Regions from separate parts of the Ellagibacter sp. genome, predicted to be linked through region 2. Evidence: predicted binding sites of a transcription regulator. Region 2 holds the regulator's gene; each other region holds the start of a gene.

Region 1 (6,472 bases), on a different contig from region 2:
CATCTTCCCGCGCGAGGGCATCTTCTTCGAGGTCGTTACCGGCGGCACAGTGTCGGTGGGCGATGCCATCGTCGTCACCAAGATGGGCGACGGCCACTGCAAGTACACCCCGCAAGAAGCGCTCGACGAGATCGACAAGGTGCGCGCCGAGGAGGCGGCCGAGAAGGCCGCGAAGGCGAAAGAGGCCGCTACCGCCAACGCGTAGCGGGTTCACCGCGCTTGCCAAGTGCGCTGATATCATTTCGTCCTCTCGTTCAACTCTGGTTTTGCTCAGATACCCCGTATGGCGTATGGCGCGCCGTGCGGGGTTTGCGCATAATGGGGGCATGGACGGTGTACTCATACATAATAAGGAAATGACCCCGCGCGATTGGGCGATCGATGTCGCGGTGGCGATGGTTGCCTTTGCTTTCGGCGCCGTGCAGCTCATGGTCTCCGCGAGCCTCATCCTCCCTGATGAGACCTTGCGCCGCATGCTCGGTATCGAGGCGGTCGTTCCCGCAACCTCGTCCTTCATCGCGCTTGCGCTCACGACATTTCCCCTCGTGGCGCGCAGGAAATCCCCTTGGCTCGTCTTCGTGTTCACTCTCGTGGTGTTCGTCGGGCTGCAAAACACCTTCCATGGCTCCACGCTCGCCGTCTTCGGGCCGATGGTCGCTCTGTTCACTATCGTCGTGGAATGCTCGCACGTCGAGATGGCCATCGCCTGCGTTGCGAGTGCCTTAGGGCTCGCCGCGGCGACGTACGGCGGAACCTCGGCTGCGCTGTGGTTCTGGGCGTACGTGCAAAACCTCGTGCTCATGGCCGCCTCGGCGCTCGGTGGGTTGGCCGTGTGCGCCCATCGCGATTCCGTGCGGGCCACCGAGCAGCGAGCCGAGGAGGCCGAGCGCACGCGCGAGGAAGTGGCTGCCCGCCGCGTCGAGGAGGAACGCGTTCGCATCGCCCGCGAGGTCCACGACATCACGGCTCACTCGCTTTCGGCGGTCAGCATTCAAACTGCGGCGGCCGAGCGCCTGATCGAGCGCGATCCCGCCGCCGCGAAGGAAGCGGTGTCGCTCGCTCACAAGACCGCGAAAGAGGCGCTCGAGGAAATCCGCGCGATGATCGGCGTGCTCAGGACGGGGGATTCCTCCGCCGAGACCACGCCGACCGAGGGCACGGCGCGCCTTGTGGATTTGGCGGACTACCTTCGAGAAGCAGGGGTTGCCGCAACGCTCGACGTGTCGGGCTACGACCGGGAAGCGACGCCGGCGTTCATCGATATCGCGCTGTTCGGCATTGCCCGCGAGGCCACGACCAACATCGTCCGCCACGCCCACGCGAGAAACGCGTCGATCGTCCTCGAAAGCGACGGCGTGAAGGCGACGCTTACCGTGCAAGATGACGGCGACGGCTCGATGGGCGCCGCGAAAGGGGCGCCTTTGACGGGCGGTCACGGCATCGACGGCATGAAGGAGCGCGCGAAGCTGCTTGGCGGCACCCTCGACGCGGGTCCGCTTCCCAGCGGCGGCTTTCGCGTTCGCGCGTCCATTCCCGTCGGCGACTCGTCTGCAAGCTTCGGTGCTGCGCGCGGGGAAGGGGAATCCCATGAGCGAAGATAGGCGGAAAGCGGCGGGATTTCCCGTGGATTCCGAGTTCGGTGCGCGCGATGCCAGCAGCGCCCGTGTCGCAAGTGACCAGGCCTTATCCAAGGAAGCGCTGCGCATCCTCGTCGCAGATGACCAGGATCTTGTGAGAAGTGGATTTCGCATGATTCTCAACTCCTACGACGGGCTTTCGGTTGCGGGCGAAGCGCGCAACGGCGAAGAGGCGGTCTACCTCGCCCAGAAGATCCGCCCCGACGTGGTGCTCATGGACATCCGCATGCCGGTGCGAAACGGCATCGACGCCACGCGCGACATCACATCGAACCCGCTGCTCGCAGGTACGCACGTCCTCGTTCTCACCACGTTCGACATCGACGAGTACGTCTACGACGCGCTCGCTGCGGGGGCGAGCGGCTTTTTGCTGAAAGACGCCGAGCCCGACGACATCGTCGAGGCAATCCACGTCGTCGCACGCGGCGATGCCCTCATTCAACCCTCGGTCATGCGCCGTCTGGTGGAGACATTCGTGGCGTCGCGCCCGCGCGCGGGCATGCCGCAAGGCTCGCATGCGCGGGAGGCCATACGGTCGCTCACCGACCGCGAGCGAGAGATTCTCATGCTCGTCGCGCGGGGGCTCACCAATGAGGAAATCGCAGGCGAACTAATAATTTCTCCTGCAACGGTGAAAACGCACGTCGCCCGCATCATGGGAAAGCTCGATGCGCACGACCGGGCGCAGCTCGTGGTGTGCGCCTATGAGAGCGGTCTCGTTTCCCCGCGTTCAATGTGAATTATGAACGCAGTGTGGCGATTCGATAAAACCTAAGTCCCTATCGCTCAAGTTTTCTGCAAAATGCTTGCATTCGCCTTCCCAGATGCTATAGTAACCCAATGTTGTTAGCACTCACGTTCGAAGAGTGCTAGCACTCGAAAGCTCGGTATTAACAACCATCGATTCAAGGTTGATGAGAGGAAGGCAAGCAATGATGAACCTTAAGCCGCTCGGCGATCGCGTCATCGTGAAGCAGGACGAAGCAGAGGAAACCACCGCAGGTGGCCTCATCCTCGCGCACGACGCGAAGGAAAAGCCCCAGACGGGCGTCGTCCTCAAGGTGGGCGAGGGCAAGCTCGACAAGGACGGCAACCTCGTTCCCGTGCCCGTGAAGGAAGGCGACCGCGTGCTTTATGGCAAGTACGGTGGAACCGAAGTCAAGGTCAACGGCGAAGAGGTTATGATTCTTCGCTCCGAGGACATCTACGCGGTCTTCGAATAGCTTCTCCGGCGGCTTTCAGCGGCGGCTCCGAAAGCGCTCGTCGCCTTCACGCCTGGTCACAAGGCCATACGGTGCGCGCATACAACGATTTCGCTTTCGGAATCTACCGTGAAAGCCCGTCTTTTACGTAGTTGAGTTCTTTCTAGGAAAGGAAGCCTAAAAATGGCTAAGGATATCAAGTTCGAATCTGACGCCCGCTCCGCTCTCGCGGCCGGCGTTTCCAAGCTCGCCGATGCCGTGAAGGTCACGCTTGGCCCCAAGGGCCGCTACGTCGCCCTCGAGAAGTCCTACGGCGCGCCGGTCGTCACCAACGACGGCGTCACCGTCGCGAAGGAAGTCGAGCTGGAAGATCCCGTTGAGAACATGGGCGCCCAGCTCATCCGCGAGGCTGCCGTGAAGACCAACGACGACGCGGGCGACGGCACCACGACCGCAACCCTGCTCGCCGACGTTATCGTCAACGAGGGCCTGCGCAACGTCACCGCTGGCGCTGACGCGCTCGGCATCCGCCGCGGCATCCAGAAGGCGACCAACGCCGTTGTCGAGGCCATCAAGGCAAACGCTCAGACCATCGACACCAAGGAGCAGATTGCCAACGTCGGCACCATCTCCGCGGGCGACCCCGAGATCGGCGAGAAGATCGCTGAGGCTATGGAGGCTGTCGGCAAGGACGGCGCCATCTCCGTCGAGGATTCCCAGACGTTCGGTATGGACGTGAACATCGTCGAGGGCATGCAGTACGATCGCGGCTACATCTCTCCGTACATGGCGACCGACGCCGAGAAGATGGAAGCGAACCTGAAGGACCCGTTCATTCTGCTCACCGACCAGAAGGTCACCAACATCCAGGATATGGTCTCGCTGCTCGAGTCGATCATCAAGACCGGCCGCCCGCTGTTCCTCGTCGCTGAGGACGTCGAAGGCGAAGCGCTTGCCACCATCCTGCTCAACAAGCTGCGCGGCACCTTCAACTGCGTCGCCATCAAGGCCCCCGGCTTCGGCGATCGCCGCAAGCGCATCCTTGAGGACATGGCCGCCGTCACCGGCGCGACCGTCGTCTCGAAGGATCTCGGTATGACGCTCGCCGACGTCACCATCGACATGCTCGGCACCGCCAAGACCGTCAAGGTCACCAAGGAGAACTCGCTCATCGTCGACGGCGCGGGCGAGAAGAAGGACATCGAGGACCGCATCGCCCAGATCAAGGCCGAGCTCGATCGCACCGAGTCCGACTTCGACCGCGAGAAGCTTCAGGAGCGCCTCGCCAAGCTCTCCGGCGGCGTGGCAGTGCTCAAGGTCGGTGCTGCAACCGAGTCCGAGCTCAAGGAGAAGAAGTCCCGCATCGAAGACGCGCTGCAGGCAACGCGCGCAGCTGTCGAAGAGGGCATCGTTCCTGGCGGCGGCGTCGCTCTGCTCGACGTTGTCTCCGAGCTCGACAAGATCGAGACCACCGATAAGGACGAACTCGTCGGCATCGACATCATCCGCAAGGCCCTCGAGGCCCCGATTCGCGCAATCGCCCAGAACGCCGGCTTCGAAGGCTCCGTTGTGGTCGAGAGGATCAAGGGTCTGCCCACTGGTGAAGGCCTGAACTGCGCAACCGGTGAGTACGGCAACATGATCGAGATGGGCGTGAACGACCCGGTCAAGGTTACCCGCACGGCGCTGCAGTCCGCAGCCTCCGTCGCCGGCCTCATCCTCATCACCGAGGCCACGATCAACGAGATCCCCAAGGACGGTCCCGACCTCTCCGCTCTCGCTGCAGCAGGTCAGGGCGGCGGCATGGGCATGATGTAATGGGGTTGCGATGATCTGACGATCATCGCAACTGCTCGACGCTGCGGGCCCGCCTGGCGGTCCAGCTGGCGCTCCAAGGTTTCGTCGCGTACCGAAGTACGCGTCCTCAACCTTTCGCGCCATCTGAACTCGCCAGGCGGGCCCTCGCTGTCTTTTAGGGCGAAAGTGCGTCATTTTCTCGCGTACCGAAGTACGCGTCGAAATCCTTTCGCACGCCCCGCATCCGCCAGGGGCCTTCTCGCTGTCTTCGGGACGAAAGTGATAAAGCCCCCTCTCTTCCTGCGCGTCCTCAACCTTGTGCCCTGGTCGGAGCGCTTGTCAAGAATTGTCTTTCCTTTTGCCGGGTGTTATTTTGTGCTGTGTTGCGACACTGGACGGAGCCTCATCACGCTCTAAGAGTTGAAAGGCGTTGAAGACGATGAGCGGTATTGCTTGCGAGAGTTGCCGGGTAGCAGCTTGCGAACATCTGGACAAGACGGCGCCTGATTTCTGCGTTCAGGCATCAATCACCAAAGAGATGCATGATGAAGCGCTGCGTCTCTACAACGAGCCCGAGAACCATCTCATAATGGAATCTGCCGCGATAGTCAGCGCTGAGACGGTTAACTCGACACGTGTTCAGGACACGATCAAGTTTGCGTCCTGCATGGGAGCATCTCTTGTCGGCATAGCAACATGCACGGCCATGCTAAGGGAAACGCGCATTCTCGCAGACCTTCTTCGAAAGGCTGGGTTTGAAGTGTGGGCAGTTGGCTGCAAGCTGGAAAGCAACATGAAAGCCGATCTGAACATCGACGCACCTTCTTTGGCTGAGGATTGCGTTATCTGCAATCCGATTATGCAGGCTTTGCTGCTCAACGATGCCAAGACGGACCTGAATATCCTCATGGGGATATGCGTCGGGCATGATGCGCTTTTCTGCAAATACTCAAATGCGCCCGCAGTGACTTTGGTCGCAAAGGATTTCGTGACGGTTCATAACCCCTGTTCAGTGCTCTATTCCGTCGATTCGGTTTACAGGGGCAAGCTGGAAAAAACCATTGGGGAAATCGCGTCCGACAAAGGGGAATGAGGCGCCTGAGGCCCCCGCAGGACGGGAGCGATATATGCTAGAGGGCGAATATCGCTCACCCAAGGGGTAAAAGCGGCAGGATGGCAAACCAAACGGGTGGCACCAAAAGCGCGGGCAGGAGATTCATGACCGAAATCTCCTTGATCTTCAAGATGGACAGGCCCGATGCGAGAATCAGAAATCCGCCGACGATGGTGATCTCGCACATCAGGTTCGCGGTCATAAGCGGCTCGAGCCACTGCGCCAAAAGGAAGATCGAACCCTGCCAGCAAAAGAGCACCACGCCCGCGAGCGCCATGCCGACGCCGAATGACGACGCTAAGACCATCGAGGTCACGAAGTCGAGTGTCGCGTTGGTAAGCAGGAAGGTCTCGTCGCCGTAAAGCGCGCTGTTGATCGGCCCCAAGATGGAAAGCGTGCCGAAGCAGAAGAGCACGATGCCAGTCGAAAGACCACGTGAGAGGTTGGTTCCGCCGCTTCCATCCGCCTTCGATTTCGACAGGCGCTTGGTCAGGCGGTCGAAGCGTCCCTCGATGTCGATCGCTGTGCCCACGACGCCTCCGATGGCGAGGCTCGCGATGAACAGCACGGGATAGACGCTTCCGCTCATGCCCTCGACCACGGAATGAAGACCAAGGCCCGTCGCCGCAAGACCCATCGCGCAGAATAGGATGTTCTGGTATTTCTCGCCAAGTCCGCGTTTCGCAAGGCTTCCGATGGCGCTCCCTACGACGATTGCGGCG
Region 2 (6,472 bases):
CGATCGCTATACCGGAGTCGCTCGCGCATGCATCGGGCGAAATCGAGCAGGTTATCAATCTCATCATGTCAGGCCGTAAGGGCCCTATGGGAGAAATGACCGAGAAGCTGCTTGCGTCCTGTGATGCGCTCGACGTCGTGAACGGGGCATTCATCCCCGCACTCGATGTTGTTGGCAAGAAATTCGATGCAGGCGAGTTCTTCTTGCCCCAGCTCATGGCGTCGGCCGAGGCCGTGAAGGCGGGCTTCGACGTCGTGCGCGAGCATATGGGCGTATCGGGCGCAGCCATCGACGACGGGCGCGCGATCGTCGTCGCGACCGTGAAGGGCGACATCCACGACATTGGCAAGAACATCGTGAAGATGCTGCTTGAGAATTACGGGTACCACGTCATCGACCTGGGGCGCGACGTTGATCCGAGCGAGATTTTGCGCGCCGTGCGCGAGCAGAACGTCCGCCTCGTCGGCCTATCTGCCCTCATGACGACGACCGTGAAGGCGATGGAGGAGACGATCGCGCTGCTGCATAGCGAAGTGCCGGGGTGCTCGGTGTTCGTCGGCGGTGCCGTGCTCACGCCGGAATACGCCGCGCAGATCCACGCCGACCACTACAGCAAGGACGCGGCCGATTCGGCGCGCTATGCGGAAGAATATTTCGCGAGCATCGGCCTGTAAGAGACGCTGCTGCGCCATACAACGCGAAGGAGCCTTCCCTTTCTCGTGCTCGGAAAAGGGAAGGCTCCTTTAGTTTTGAGGCAACATTACTTCGGCGAACGTTCGTCTCGCACAGCGGGAAACCCCAGCTAGAGCGTGACCTCGATCATCTCGCCCGCCTTCGCGTTCTTTGGCACAGGGACCTCGAAGTAGCTCTCCGTGAGGGCAACTCCCTCTTCCTCTACGATGGCGAGCTCGCGTGTGCCCTTGCGGGCCTCGCGTTCCTTGTCGCGCAGCAGGTCTCCCAAATCGCGCAGCCGCTGGGCGCGGTCAGCCTTCACGCCGGGAGGTACTTGGTCGATGCGCGCCGCAGCAGGCGTTCCCTCGCGCTTCGAGTACGGGAACACATGAATCTTCGAGAACCGGCAGGTACGGGCGACGCGGAGTGTGTCCTCGAACTCCCCTTCCGTCTCGCCGGGGAAGCCGCAGATGATATCGGTCGACAGAGACAGCTCGGGAACGCGATTGTACAGGTTAGAGACGATGGCCTCGAAATGCTCGGCGCTGTAGGGGCGGTGCATCTCACGCAGCACCTTCGAGTTGCCCGATTGCAGGGGAAGGTGAAGGTGCCGGCAGACGCGCCCGCCTGCTGTTGCGAGCACCTCGACCAGATCGTCGTGCACATCGCGCGGCTCGACGCTCGAAACGCGGAAGCGCACGGGGTATTCCTCTTCTTCGTGCAGGTCGGCCGTCTCTTCGAGGAGCATCCGCAGAAGGTCGGCGAGGCCCGTCGTCTCCCCCGTCTCCTCGTTGCGCCATCGGTAGGAGCCGAGGTTTATCCCGGTGAGGACGATTTCTTTCACGCCGGCACTCGCAAGCGCTCGGCATTGGCGCACGACCTCGCAAGGATCCACGCTGGTCGCCTTCCCACGTGCAACGTGCACGACGCAGTAGGTGCAGGCATTGTTGCAGCCGTCCTGGACCTTCACGCCAACGCGGGTGCGGTAGCCCTCTCCAACGGGAAGCGCGGGCCCGTGCGCCGCAGCGTCAAGTCCCCAAGCGCCGGCATCGATCGAGGATGCAAGCTCGGCTTTCCCCATGACGCGCACGCGAGGGTCCATTGCAAGGAAGGTGTCCTTGTCGATGGCGGCGGCGCACCCGGTGACGATGACGATCGCACGGTCGTTCGCGCGCAGCGCCCCTCGCACGGCCTTGCGCGTCTTCTTCTCGGCCTCGCCTGTAACCGTGCAGGTGTTCACCACGATGAGGTCGGCGTCGGCCGCGTCGCAGCTTTGTGCACCGTGGGCATCGAGGGAAGACGCGAAGGCGTCCGACTCGACGCGGTTAACCTTGCAGCCGAGGTTGACGACGGCATACTTCATCGAGTGCCTCCAAGTTTTCCCAGCTCATACAAGGTGAGAGCAGGTGCTACGACGCCCGCCGTCTCCGTGCGGAGAATAGACGCGCCCAAGCTGACGAGCGATGCGCGGGGGTTCGCGTCCAGGAAGAAGCCGACCTCGCGCTCGGTAAGCCCGCCCTCGGGCCCGACGACGACGGCGATGCGCGCATCGCCGCGGGCGCAGGTGCACTCCGAAAGCCCCCGCTCGATCGCGTGCGCAAGCGAAGCAGTCTGGGGAGCCTCCTCCCAGCAGATGAGCACGGCGGTTGCCTCTGCGAGCTCGGACGCCGCCTCCTTCGCGCTTCGGGGCTCGAGCACCTCGGGGATGCGCGGCTGACCCGACTGCATCGCGGCGCTCTTCGCGATGGAGCACCATCGGTCAAGCCGCGTCCTCGTTTTCTTCGCATCGAGCTTCACGATGGAGCGCTCGCAGGTCAGGGGCATGAATGCCGCCACGCCGAGCTCGGTCGCATGGCGGATAACCGAATCCATCTTCTCGCCCTTGGCAAGCCCTTGCACGAGCATCACGAGCGGACCGTCATCGGTCGCGTCGTCGTGGCGCGTGATGCGCACGAGGGGGAAATCGTCGTCGAAGGAAACGATCTCGCATTCGAAGTAATCCTGCACCGCGTCGACGACTGCGATATGCTCGCCTGGGGCCAAGCGCAAAACCTTGGCGTGCTTGGCGTCATCGCGCGCGAGCCGCAAGGGGAAAACCTCCTGCGGCTCGTTGGCGATTACCTGATTCTCAAGGAAGAAACGTGGCAGTGACATGGGTGTTTGCAACCTTACCCTTCAGGTGCGCTAATTGAAGGCGTCGCGCAGCTTTTGCAGCGGGCTTCGGGGAGCCGCCACCTCTTCGCCCATCTCGTCCGCGAGCTGCTCGAGAAGCTCGCGCTGCTTCTTCGTGATCTTCTCGGGAATGACGACGTTCACATGGACGTACATGTTCCCGCGGACGTCGCTCTTCAGGCGCGGCATGCCGAAGCCCTTCACGCGAACGACCTGCTCGTTTTGGCAACCCGCGGGGATACGGACCTGCACCTTCTCGTCGGGCATGATGCCGTCGATCTCGATTTCGGCACCGAGGATCGCCTGGATGAAGGACACGTTCGCACGCCCATGCAGGTCGTCGCCGTCACGTTCGAAGAACTCATGCGGCTGGACGCGGCAGGTGACGATGAGGTCGCCCGCCTGCGCACCCTGGATGCCCGCTTCGCCGAAGCCGCCCACGCGCAGCTGCTGGCCGTCGCGGATACCCGCAGGCACCTTCACCGTGACGCGCTGGCGATCGGGGACGCGGCCCTGACCTTCGCATTCGGGGCAGGGGTTCTCGATCGACGAACCGGTGCCGTTGCACTTCTTGCAGGTCGTTGCCGTCTGCATGTCGCCCAAAAACGTGCGTTGAACGCTGACGACGCGGCCCTTGCCGCCGCATTCGGGGCAGGTGACGACCTTGCCGTTCTCGCCGAGGCCCGTGCCTTTGCAGTCGGGGCAGGGAGCGAGGCGGTCGTAGACGATTTCCTTCTCGACGCCGCGTGCGACCTCTTCGAGCGTGATACGCAGGCCGACGCCCATGTCGCGGCCTTCCTTGCGCGCGGGCCGCCCGCCCTGGCCACCTTGTCCGCCGAAGAACGACGAGAAGATGTCGCCCATGCCGCCGAAGCCGCCGCCAAACAGGTCGTCGAAGTCGACGTAGCCCGATCCTCCGCCGTATCCGCCGCCCGCAGCGCCGGGAACGGTGCCGAAGCGGTCGTATTGCGCGCGCTTGTTGGGGTCGGAGAGGACATCGTATGCCTCGTTGAGTTCCTTGAACTGGTCCTCAGCGTCGGCAGCTTTGTTCACGTCGGGGTGCAGCTCGCGCGCACGACGACGAAACGCTTTCTTGATCTCGGCGTCGGACGCGTCCTTCGACACGCCGAGAATCTCATACAGGTCCTTGGCCATCTCTTGCCTTTCTCAACTACTCTCGTCAGCGGCTCGTCAAAGCCGCACAGTTCACTACGATTCACCAAGCGCCGCGCTTGCTGCGCGCACGGCTTGGATAACCTTCGAATAATCCATTCGCGTCGGTCCGATGACGGCGACGACTCCTTCCGCCTCTCCGCGCCCGTAGCGGCTCGCCACGACGGACACCCCCGAGAGGCCCTCTGTTTTGTTTTCCTTCCCGATTTGAACGGAGAGGTCCTCGTCGGTGCTCGTCAGGTCGTCGAGGATATGCAGAAGCACCGTGTCGTCCTCGAGCACCTGCACAAGTGGCAGCACCGCGTCGGTGTGCGAGAACTCGGGCTGCGCGAGAAGCGCGCTCATGCCGAGTTGGTGGGTTCGCCCCGTCTGCCCCTCCTGGATGCAGGAGAGCACCTCGTCGAGCACTGCGCGCACGAGCGGATCTGAGAAGGCGCGCTTCATGCCAAAAGACAGGCCGCGTTCCACGTCGGAGAGCGATTTCCCGCAAAGTGCCTTGCTGAGCAGGACCTGGATGCGCGAAAGTTCGTCGCTGCCCACGGGGATGGTGAAGTCCATTTGGCGGTTGAAGACGTTGCCGTCTTCGGTCACGACAACACAGATAGCGCGAAACGCCGTAAGGCTCACGAGCGTAATCTGCTTGATGCGCGTCTCAAGGACCGTCGGCGCGAGGACGATCGAGAGGCAATCGGTAAGCCTTGCAAGCGCGCTCGAGGTTTGCTCGAGGAGCGAATCGAGTTCTGAGGCGCTTTTGCGCAGGTCCTCAGCGACCGCGCGGTATCGCTCCTCGTCTGGAAGCGAATCATTTGCCAGCAAATCGTCCACGAAGGTGCGATACCCGAAATCGGTCGGGATGCGACCTGCGGAAGTATGGGGCTGCGCGATATAGCCTTCGTCTTCGAGGATCGAAAGCTCGTTTCGGACGGTGGCAGGGCTCACGCCGAGCTTGTAGCGCTCGGTGAGTGTTCGAGACCCGACGGGCAAAGCGCGCGCCACGTATTCCTCGATGAGCGCCGCGAGAACGCGCTGCCTTCTATCTGAGAGCATGACTTCACCCCTTTCATCTCGATGTCTGCCATGCCAAAGAGCCATTCTAGCAGCCGATGCTTTCGAGTGCTAAAGAATTTGGCAAGGTGCGCCATATCTTGATAGATGCATCACAGGAGTTGTGCTCATAAAGGCTTAAGCGAGGTCGAAAAGCGCGCCGTAGAGCTCGTTTCCGAGGAGCCATCCCCTCTCGGTCGGGCGCAAGCGGCCCTCGCTCCAGGCTGCGAGGCCCTCCTCGACAAGCTCGTCGATCGTCTCGTCGAGGCGCGGGAGCACGAGCCTGGCCTCGGCTATCTTCTCGCCAGAGACACCGCGCGTCATGCGCATGCCGAGCATGAGGTCCTCGGCGACCATCTGGGCGGCGTTCAAGTCGTCAGTCACCGAACCGTCGGTCATGCGCATCCGCCGCTCGCTGTTCTGCGTCATGGTCGCCGCCGAAGTGCCGATTCCCAAATACGGCACGCCCGTCCAGTAGGCGATGTTGTGGCGGCATGCGAAGCCCGGCTTCGCGTAGCTTGCAACCTCGTATCGCTCGAAGCCCGCGGCGGTAAGAAGCGATTGCGCGATTTCCATCTGCTCAGCCTCGACGTCGTCGTCGGGCTCGGGCAGCTCACCTGAGAGCACCATGCGGTCGAAAGGAGTATGCGGTTCGATGGTGAGCGGGTAGACGCTTATGTGCGAGACGCCGAGCTCGATAGCGCGAGAAACGCTTTGCTCAAAGGACTCCGCGCTCTGCCCAGGGATTCCGCACATAAGATCGCAGCTCACGTTGGTGAATCGTTCGTGAGCCGCCTCGATCGCACGACAGGCAGCCTGCGCGTCGTGGGCGCGCCCGATGGTTTCAAGCACCTTGTCGTCGAAGCTCTGCACGCCAATGGAGAGCCTGTTCACCCCAAGAGCCCAGATGTCGCGGACCATATTCGGCGTGAGGCTTTCGGGGTTCGCCTCCATCGAGCATTCCACGTCGGGCTCGAGGCGCATCGATGTCGAAAGCGCGTAGAGCAGCATGGACAGCCGAGACATGCCGACATGGCTCGGAGTGCCCCCGCCCAGATACACCGTCTCGATTGCTGAGAGCTCGCCTTCCTTCGATTTGCGGCGGATTGCAAGGCAGAGGTCTTCCACGTACGCGTCGATGCGCGGGTCGTCCGCGGCGACGGCAGACGTGGTGAAATCGCAGTACGAGCAGCGCTTCACGCAGAAAGGAAGGTGCAGATAGAGTGCGCGGTAGGGATCGTGCGGCATCAGTTGGCCTCCTTGTTTACGAATGCGCCCGACGCAGAGTCGTGCGCTGCTGCGAAGGCGAGCAGCTCGTCGAACACCTTGTCGAAATCTTCCGGCGTGACGCAGGCGTTGATCTTTCCGCGCGCGGTCGCAGCCCCGGGAAGGCCTGCCATGTACCACATCG
Region 3 (6,472 bases), on a different contig from region 2:
GACATTTTAGCGAACTGGACGATGACTGATTGCAAAGCGAATAATGGTCAGGACGCTCTTTCTGTTTTGATTCCTTACTTTCCTCGGGCGATTCGTCCTGAGAGCAATGCGCAGGCGCCTTCGACGAGCTTGATGTTCAGTTCGATTCCCTCATGAATGAAGTCGAGTCGCGGTTTTGCATACGAGCTTGCGGATAGGATGTCGCATGCCTCGTCGGCAAAACCGCGAAGAGCGCTTGAACTGAACCAGCTGACGTCGTCTACGCATGCAAGCTGTTCACTTACGTTGTATGCGAAGGGCCGCGTCAGGAAGGCGCGGTCTCCGGTTGCGACTTCTCGTTCCGTCTTGGTGAACCACAGCGAGTTTCCCGAATCAAAAAGAGGTGCGGGGCGAATCGCCATAGTATCGAGGTTCCTTATGAATCCGAAGTTGCGCCAATGTCGATCGGAGTTCGCGAGGATGGTATCGCACACGATCATTTTGGACATGCGTGCTCGAAGTTCTGCCTCGTTCACCCCTAGAAGCGAGGCGTCTCGGCAAAAACGGTCGTATACGCTGCTTCCGCGAGAGCTTGATGTCGCCTCTCTAGCCTGATCTGCGGTGATAAACTCTTCGCTTCTCCCAAGGAAATTAGGACATCTCGCGGCAGCGCCTTGTGCCGTGCCCACGATGTCGTACGGCACGTAATCGCAGGGGTTGAGAAGTCTTCGGTAAAGTGCGGTCGCGACTGCCTCGTTGTAGGGACGCTGATCGTCGGATCTGCAGCCCTTTAATAAGTAACGTGTCCCGTTCGTTCCGATGACCCATTTTTTTGGAAGTTCGCCTTCCGACGTGTTGTCCGGGGAGCTGAGTCCAATTCCCGAAAGCCAGTCGTCCCAATCGTCGATGTTCGAGTCGATGAAGTCATTGTCGTAGAAATTGACTTCGCTCCAAGTTAGGGTTGGCGCGTCGTTTGGCCTTAACCAATAGCAGTCGGAAAGGGAGAGCCCCATGCTCTTTATTGCGAGATTGCTTGGCGTATTGAGTCCCGATTGGGCGAGCTTTGACTCAATCCCCGGGCGCGTTCGGGGGACGGATCGATGAAGCCACCAGTTATTGAGAACTCTTCGTTTCGGATTGCCCCCGCGAGTGAGCACGCCGATAGGCGCGTATGTAGGGTCGATTACCTCGGATACGGAAAGGGGCTCGTCGGCAGCGGAGTCGAAGAGCACGGAAGCAACCTCATGGCCCGCATTCATGAGGGTATATTGGGATACGGTCGCATAGGAGGTCTTCGGGGGGCGGCCGGTTTTGCGGGCTTCGCTGCGGTATCGTTCGGCTGATTCGCGCGAGATACGGACTCTGCCATTGATGGTGACGGCATCGAGCAGCTTGCCTTTCACAAGTTGGGAAACGCGGCTTTCGGAAATGCCGAGGATTTCGGCAGCCTTTTTTTCAGTAAGTTCGTACTTCACTTTAGTATTTCCTCGTATAAAAAATGAGAATTGATGCAAAATAATTCTAAAGTAAATTTGAACGATATGCAATTGCGAAAAGTTGAGTCTATCGCACTTAGATTACTTGACATGGCGTATCGCGTCGTTACAATGCCTTTTAGCACTCAAAGACGGGGACTGCCAAAGCAAAGTGCCAAAGTGGTCTTTCGAGAACAGGAAGCGATACGCCATGAAGAAATTTAAAACAGAGAGCAAGAAACTGCTCGACCTCATGATCAACTCGATCTACACCAATCGCGAGATCTTCCTCCGCGAGCTTATCTCGAACGCGTCCGACGCCGTCGACAAGCTCTATTTCAAGAGCCTGACGGATTCCGACGTGCAGCTTTCCAAGGACGAGCTGGCCATTCACGTCGGCTTCGACGAGGGTGCCCGCACCATCACCATCTCTGACAACGGCATCGGTATGACGAAGGACGAGCTCGACAAGAACCTCGGTACCATCGCGCACTCCGATTCCCAGGCGTTCAAGACCGACAACGCCGAGCAGCAGGGTGACGACATCGACATCATCGGCCAGTTCGGCGTCGGCTTCTACTCCAGCTTCATGGTCGCCTCCAAGGTGCGCGTCGTTTCCCGCGCGTTCGGCAGCGATGAGGCGTGGGCGTGGGAATCCGACGGCGTTGAAGGCTACACCATCGCCGAGGCCGAGCGCGCCGAGCACGGCACCGACGTCATCCTTACGCTCAAGGAGAACACCGACGAGGACAACTACGACACCTACCTTTCCGAGTACGGCCTGAAGGACCTGATCAAACGCTACAGCAACTACGTGCGCTACCCCATCCAGATGGAGGTTTCCAAGACGCGCGAGAAGCCGAAGCCCGAAGACGCCGGCGACGACTACAAGCCCGAGTACGAAACCTACACCGAGACCGACACGATCAACTCGATGATTCCCATCTGGAAGCGCAAGAAATCTGACGTGACCGACGAGGAGTACAACGAGTTCTACAAGACGAACTTCCACGACTTCGCCGACCCTGCGCGCACTGTCTCGCTGCATGCCGAGGGCGCGCTGACCTACGACGCGCTGCTGTTCGTGCCGAGCCGCGCCCCGTATGACCTGTACAGCAAGGATTTCAAGAAGGGTCTCGCGCTTTATAGCTCCAACGTGCTCATCATGGACAAGTGCGAAGACCTCCTGCCCGACTACTTCAACTTCGTCCGCGGCATCGTCGACTCGCAGGATCTCACGCTCAACATCTCGCGCGAGACGCTGCAGCACAACAGCCAGCTGAAGGCCATCGCCCGCCGCGTCGAGAAGAAGATCAAGTCCGACCTTGAGAACTTCCTCGACAAGGATCGCGAGGGCTATAAGAAGTTCTTCGAGAACTTCGGCCGCGGCATGAAGTACGGCCTCTACACCTCCTACGGCACGGCAAAAGACGTGCTGGGCGACCTGCTCCTCTTCTATTCGGCCAAGCAGAAGAAGATGATCACGTTCAAGGAATACGTGAAGGCTGCCGCTGATGGCCAGGAGACCATTTACTACGCCACGGGCGATTCCGTCGAGCGCATGGCGCAGTTGCCGATCGTGACGACGGTGCTCGCGAAGGGCTACGACGTGCTGCTGTGCCCCGAGGATGTCGACGAATTCTGCATGATGGCCATGTCCGATTACGCTGTGCCCGACGCGGCCGACCCCGACTCGCTCACCGCGTGGCCGCTTAAGAACGTGGGCGGCGAGAACCTCGGCCTTGAATCCGACGAGGAGAAAAAGGAAGCCGAGGAGACGGCCGAGTCCAACAAGGATCTGTTCGAGGCCATGAAGAGCGCTCTCGACGGTAAGGTGGAGAAGGTCGCGGTGTCCACGCGCCAGACCGACGCCCCTGCCTTCATCACCACCGAAGGCGGCGTATCGCTTAAGATGGAGAAGATTCTCGCGGGTGCACCGAAGAGCGCCGAGGAAGAAGGCGCGGTGAAATCGCATCGCGTGCTCGAGGTGAACGCGAAGCACCCGGTGTTCGAGGTCATGCAGAAGGCGCAGGAATCGGGCGACGGCGAGAAAGTGAAGCTGTACTCGGGCATTCTGTACGATCAGGCGCTTCTCGTCGAGGGTATCCCGCTGGACGATCCGGTTGCCTACACTGAGGCGGTCACGAAGCTGATGAAGTAGGCCTCAGAGCTTCAGGGCCGCAGGGCGCGAACGGGGAACCGGGGAGCCTCGGAAGGGGAATCGGAATCGGTTCAAGAAAACCCTTGCGCTTGTGCGATTGATTCGCTATTATTTGTTTTCGCGTCTGAAGCTTGTGCTTCACTCGTTTGCCAACGTGGCTCAGCTGGTAGAGCAACGCACTCGTAATGCGTAGGTCAGCGGTTCGAATCCGCTCGTTGGCTCCAGAAACTTACAGGCCGTCGGCATTGAGCCGGCGGCCTGTTTTGTTGTTGAACGCGAAATAGGCGGGTATGGTGGTCTTCCCCGGCGGTTTTGCCTCCCTCTGTCGGACGGGCTTTCTCGTTCGTGTTTTCTTGCGGGGAGAAGAAGGTCGGCTCTGCTATTCTCTGTCGGACAGGACGCTTTAGAAGGCGACAGCGCTCAGGGCGGAAAGGCGGGAACATGAATATCGAGCATCTGCGTGAATTCGAATACCTCGCCGAGAACCTGAGCTTCCGCGATACTGCGCGCCATTTCTTCGTGAGTCCGTCAGTCATCAGCCGCCATGTTTCGGCTATGGAAGACGAGCTCGGCGCCAAGCTCTTCGTCCGCTCGAAGCAGTCGGTCGCCATCACCGAGGCTGGAACCGTTTTCCTTGACCGATCGAAGGCCATCCTTTCCGAATACAACGCCGCCCTTGCCGAGATGTCGCGCCTCGACGAAGGCGGAAAACCCGTGGTGCGTTTGGGCTATCTGCACAATGCGGCGCGCCCGTTTATCCTGCAATTCGCGTCGTATCTGAAGGAGCATTACCCGGAAATCGAGATCGAGTTCAAGGGCATGCCGTACAAGTTGCTCTACACCGCGCTCGATGACAACAGGGCCGATCTCAACATCATGCTCAACGTGTACTCGCCCCACCAGCAGCGCTATGAGCTCGCAACCATGTACCGCGATCAGTTCTGCGTGGTCGTCCGAGCGAACAGCCGGCTTGCGCGCGACTGCGCCGACGGCATCGAGCTTTCGCGTCTCGTGGGCCTTGACCTGCTCCTTCCAAGCGAGAAGGATTTCCCGGGCCTGCAGGAGCGGATGCGAAAGGTGCTCGAAACCGAGCCTTCCCTTCTAATGGAGCGCGCTCGCAGCTTCCGCGACGTCGACTCGATGTACATCCAGGTGGAAACGTCCAACAGCGTCGGCATTTCCACAAGTGCGAACTGGGCATACGGGTCGAGCAAGGTGGTGTATCTCCCCATCAAGGGCGTCGACGCCGGCATCGACGTGAACGCCTACATCGGCCGCTCGCTTTCGGGCCGCACACTCACTGCGTGCAAAGAGGCGCTTGCGAGCTGTCAGGCCTATCTTGAAGATTTCTCCGTGCTCGAGAATGCCCGCGTGCAATGGCGGGCACGAGTGAGCGCGCTCTACTAAGCTAGCTGTTGCACAATCGCAAACGGGGTTGTTCCGCATATTGCAACAACGCTTGCGGAATGCGAATCACCAGGTCGGCGGGAAGACGCATACAATCATCCCAGTGAGAAACATCCGACGGTGTTATCCCCTCCTTACAAAGCTGTCGGTTGCACTCCCTTATCCCCTTTGGCTCGCCGCCCTCTCCAATCCTGTCGGCGAGCTCCTTTAAGGAGCCGTTATCCCCAAAAGCGGCTCCTTTTTCTTTGGTTTCTCCGCGCACTTGGGCGCTGTCGCGCAAAGCCGTTGTACCCTTTTATCGGTACTATTCGATTGCGGGCATATAGCCCGAGAGGTTCGCCGCGTTTGCGAGGAGTGTCCATGTCCATTAGATTTGCCGCAGCTCAAGCCGTAAGCTTCATTTCGACATGGGGCTTGAAGCACGTGTTCCGTCGGCCAGCGGCAAACTTCCCAGGGAAGATCGCGCTCTACGTGGATCCGCGTTTGCTCGCGAACTTGCGGGGAAAGCTTGCCCGCGGGTCGATCATGGTGGTGGGCACCAACGGGAAGACCACGGTGACCAATCTGCTCGCCGACGTCCTCGAGGGCTCGGGCGCCCGCGTGGTGTGCAACCGGACGGGTGCGAACCTCGATTCCGGCGTATCGACGGCGCTTCTTCATGCGAAAGAGGCCGATTGGGGCGTGTTCGAATCCGACGAGCTGTGGCTGAAGAAGATGACGCCTCAGCTCAAGCCGACATACGTGCTTCTTCTGAACCTGTTCCGCGACCAACTTGATCGCTGTGGCGAAATCGATCGCATCCAGGATAGTATTGTCGAGGCGCTCGCCGCATCGCCTGAGACCATCCTTGTCTTCAATGCCGACGACCCCCTGTGCGCCACCATCGCCAAGCGCGCCTCCGAGCTGCCCGAGCGCGAGCGGACGCGCCAGATCGCGTTCGGGGTGAGCGAGAGCATGGGCCTTGCGCAGAACACGGTCTCCGACGCAACGATGTGCCAGCTGTGCTCGTCGATGTTCGAATACGATTTTCGCCAATACGGCCAGCTGGGAGCTTGGCATTGCCCGACGTGCGGCTTCTCTCGCCCCGCGCTCGATTTCGCGGCGCAAAACGTGGAACTTGGCGAGCGCGAGCTTTCCTTCGATATCGCCCGCCCGCAGCCGAACGCGGGCGAGTCCGCGCCTGCAAGGCCGATCCGCGCGGCGTTCAGCGGTGCCTACATGGTCTACAACCTGCTCGCGGTAGGCGTCGCGGCTGACCTCGTGGGCTGCGGAAACGACGCGATCCAGGCCGCCATCGAGTCCTTCGACCCGAAGAACGGCCGTCTGCAGCACTACTCCGTCGAAGGGCGGAGCGTTCTGCTCAACCTCGCGAAGAACCCCACGGGCTTCAACCAGAACCTCAAGATCATTGAGAAGGACGCTTCTCCTAAGGCGGTCGCCTTCTTCATCA

The links. The regulator HrcA, encoded in region 2, represses chaperone genes, less so after heat shock. The targets are predictions, from matches to a motif close to TNTTAGCANNCNNNNNNNNNGNNTGCTAANA.
Region 1: the regulator HrcA is predicted to act here: its motif matches at 2,482-2,512, upstream of ACMRQN_RS09305 (co-chaperone GroES).
Region 3: the regulator HrcA is predicted to act here: its motif matches at 1,592-1,622, upstream of htpG (molecular chaperone HtpG).

The regions. Positions count from the first base shown of each region.
Region 1 covers NZ_DBFSAP010000055.1:43,083-49,554, reverse strand. Annotated here, with positions in the region: gene ACMRQN_RS09320 (MOSC domain-containing protein) at 1-205, shown strand, start outside; gene ACMRQN_RS09315 (sensor histidine kinase) at 357-1,601, shown strand; gene ACMRQN_RS09310 (response regulator) at 1,588-2,376, shown strand; gene ACMRQN_RS09305 (co-chaperone GroES) at 2,573-2,860, shown strand; gene groL (chaperonin GroEL) at 3,023-4,657, shown strand; gene ACMRQN_RS09295 (DUF1847 domain-containing protein) at 5,076-5,729, shown strand; gene ACMRQN_RS09290 (DUF554 domain-containing protein) at 5,785-6,472, opposite strand, start outside.
Region 2 covers NZ_DBFSAP010000036.1:69,739-76,210, forward strand. Annotated here, with positions in the region: gene ACMRQN_RS04785 (homocysteine S-methyltransferase family protein) at 1-674, shown strand, start outside; gene ACMRQN_RS04790 (MiaB/RimO family radical SAM methylthiotransferase) at 803-2,035, opposite strand; gene ACMRQN_RS04795 (RsmE family RNA methyltransferase) at 2,032-2,826, opposite strand; gene dnaJ (molecular chaperone DnaJ) at 2,857-3,999, opposite strand; gene hrcA (heat-inducible transcriptional repressor HrcA) at 4,054-5,064, opposite strand; gene hemW (radical SAM family heme chaperone HemW) at 5,200-6,309, opposite strand; gene dusB (tRNA dihydrouridine synthase DusB) at 6,309-6,472, opposite strand, start outside.
Region 3 covers NZ_DBFSAP010000019.1:26,304-32,775, reverse strand. Annotated here, with positions in the region: gene ACMRQN_RS02420 (DNA-binding protein) at 75-1,454, opposite strand; gene htpG (molecular chaperone HtpG) at 1,666-3,615, shown strand; tRNA gene ACMRQN_RS02410 (tRNA-Thr) at 3,764-3,839, shown strand; gene ACMRQN_RS02405 (LysR family transcriptional regulator) at 4,057-5,022, shown strand; gene ACMRQN_RS02400 (MurT ligase domain-containing protein) at 5,383-6,472, shown strand, end outside.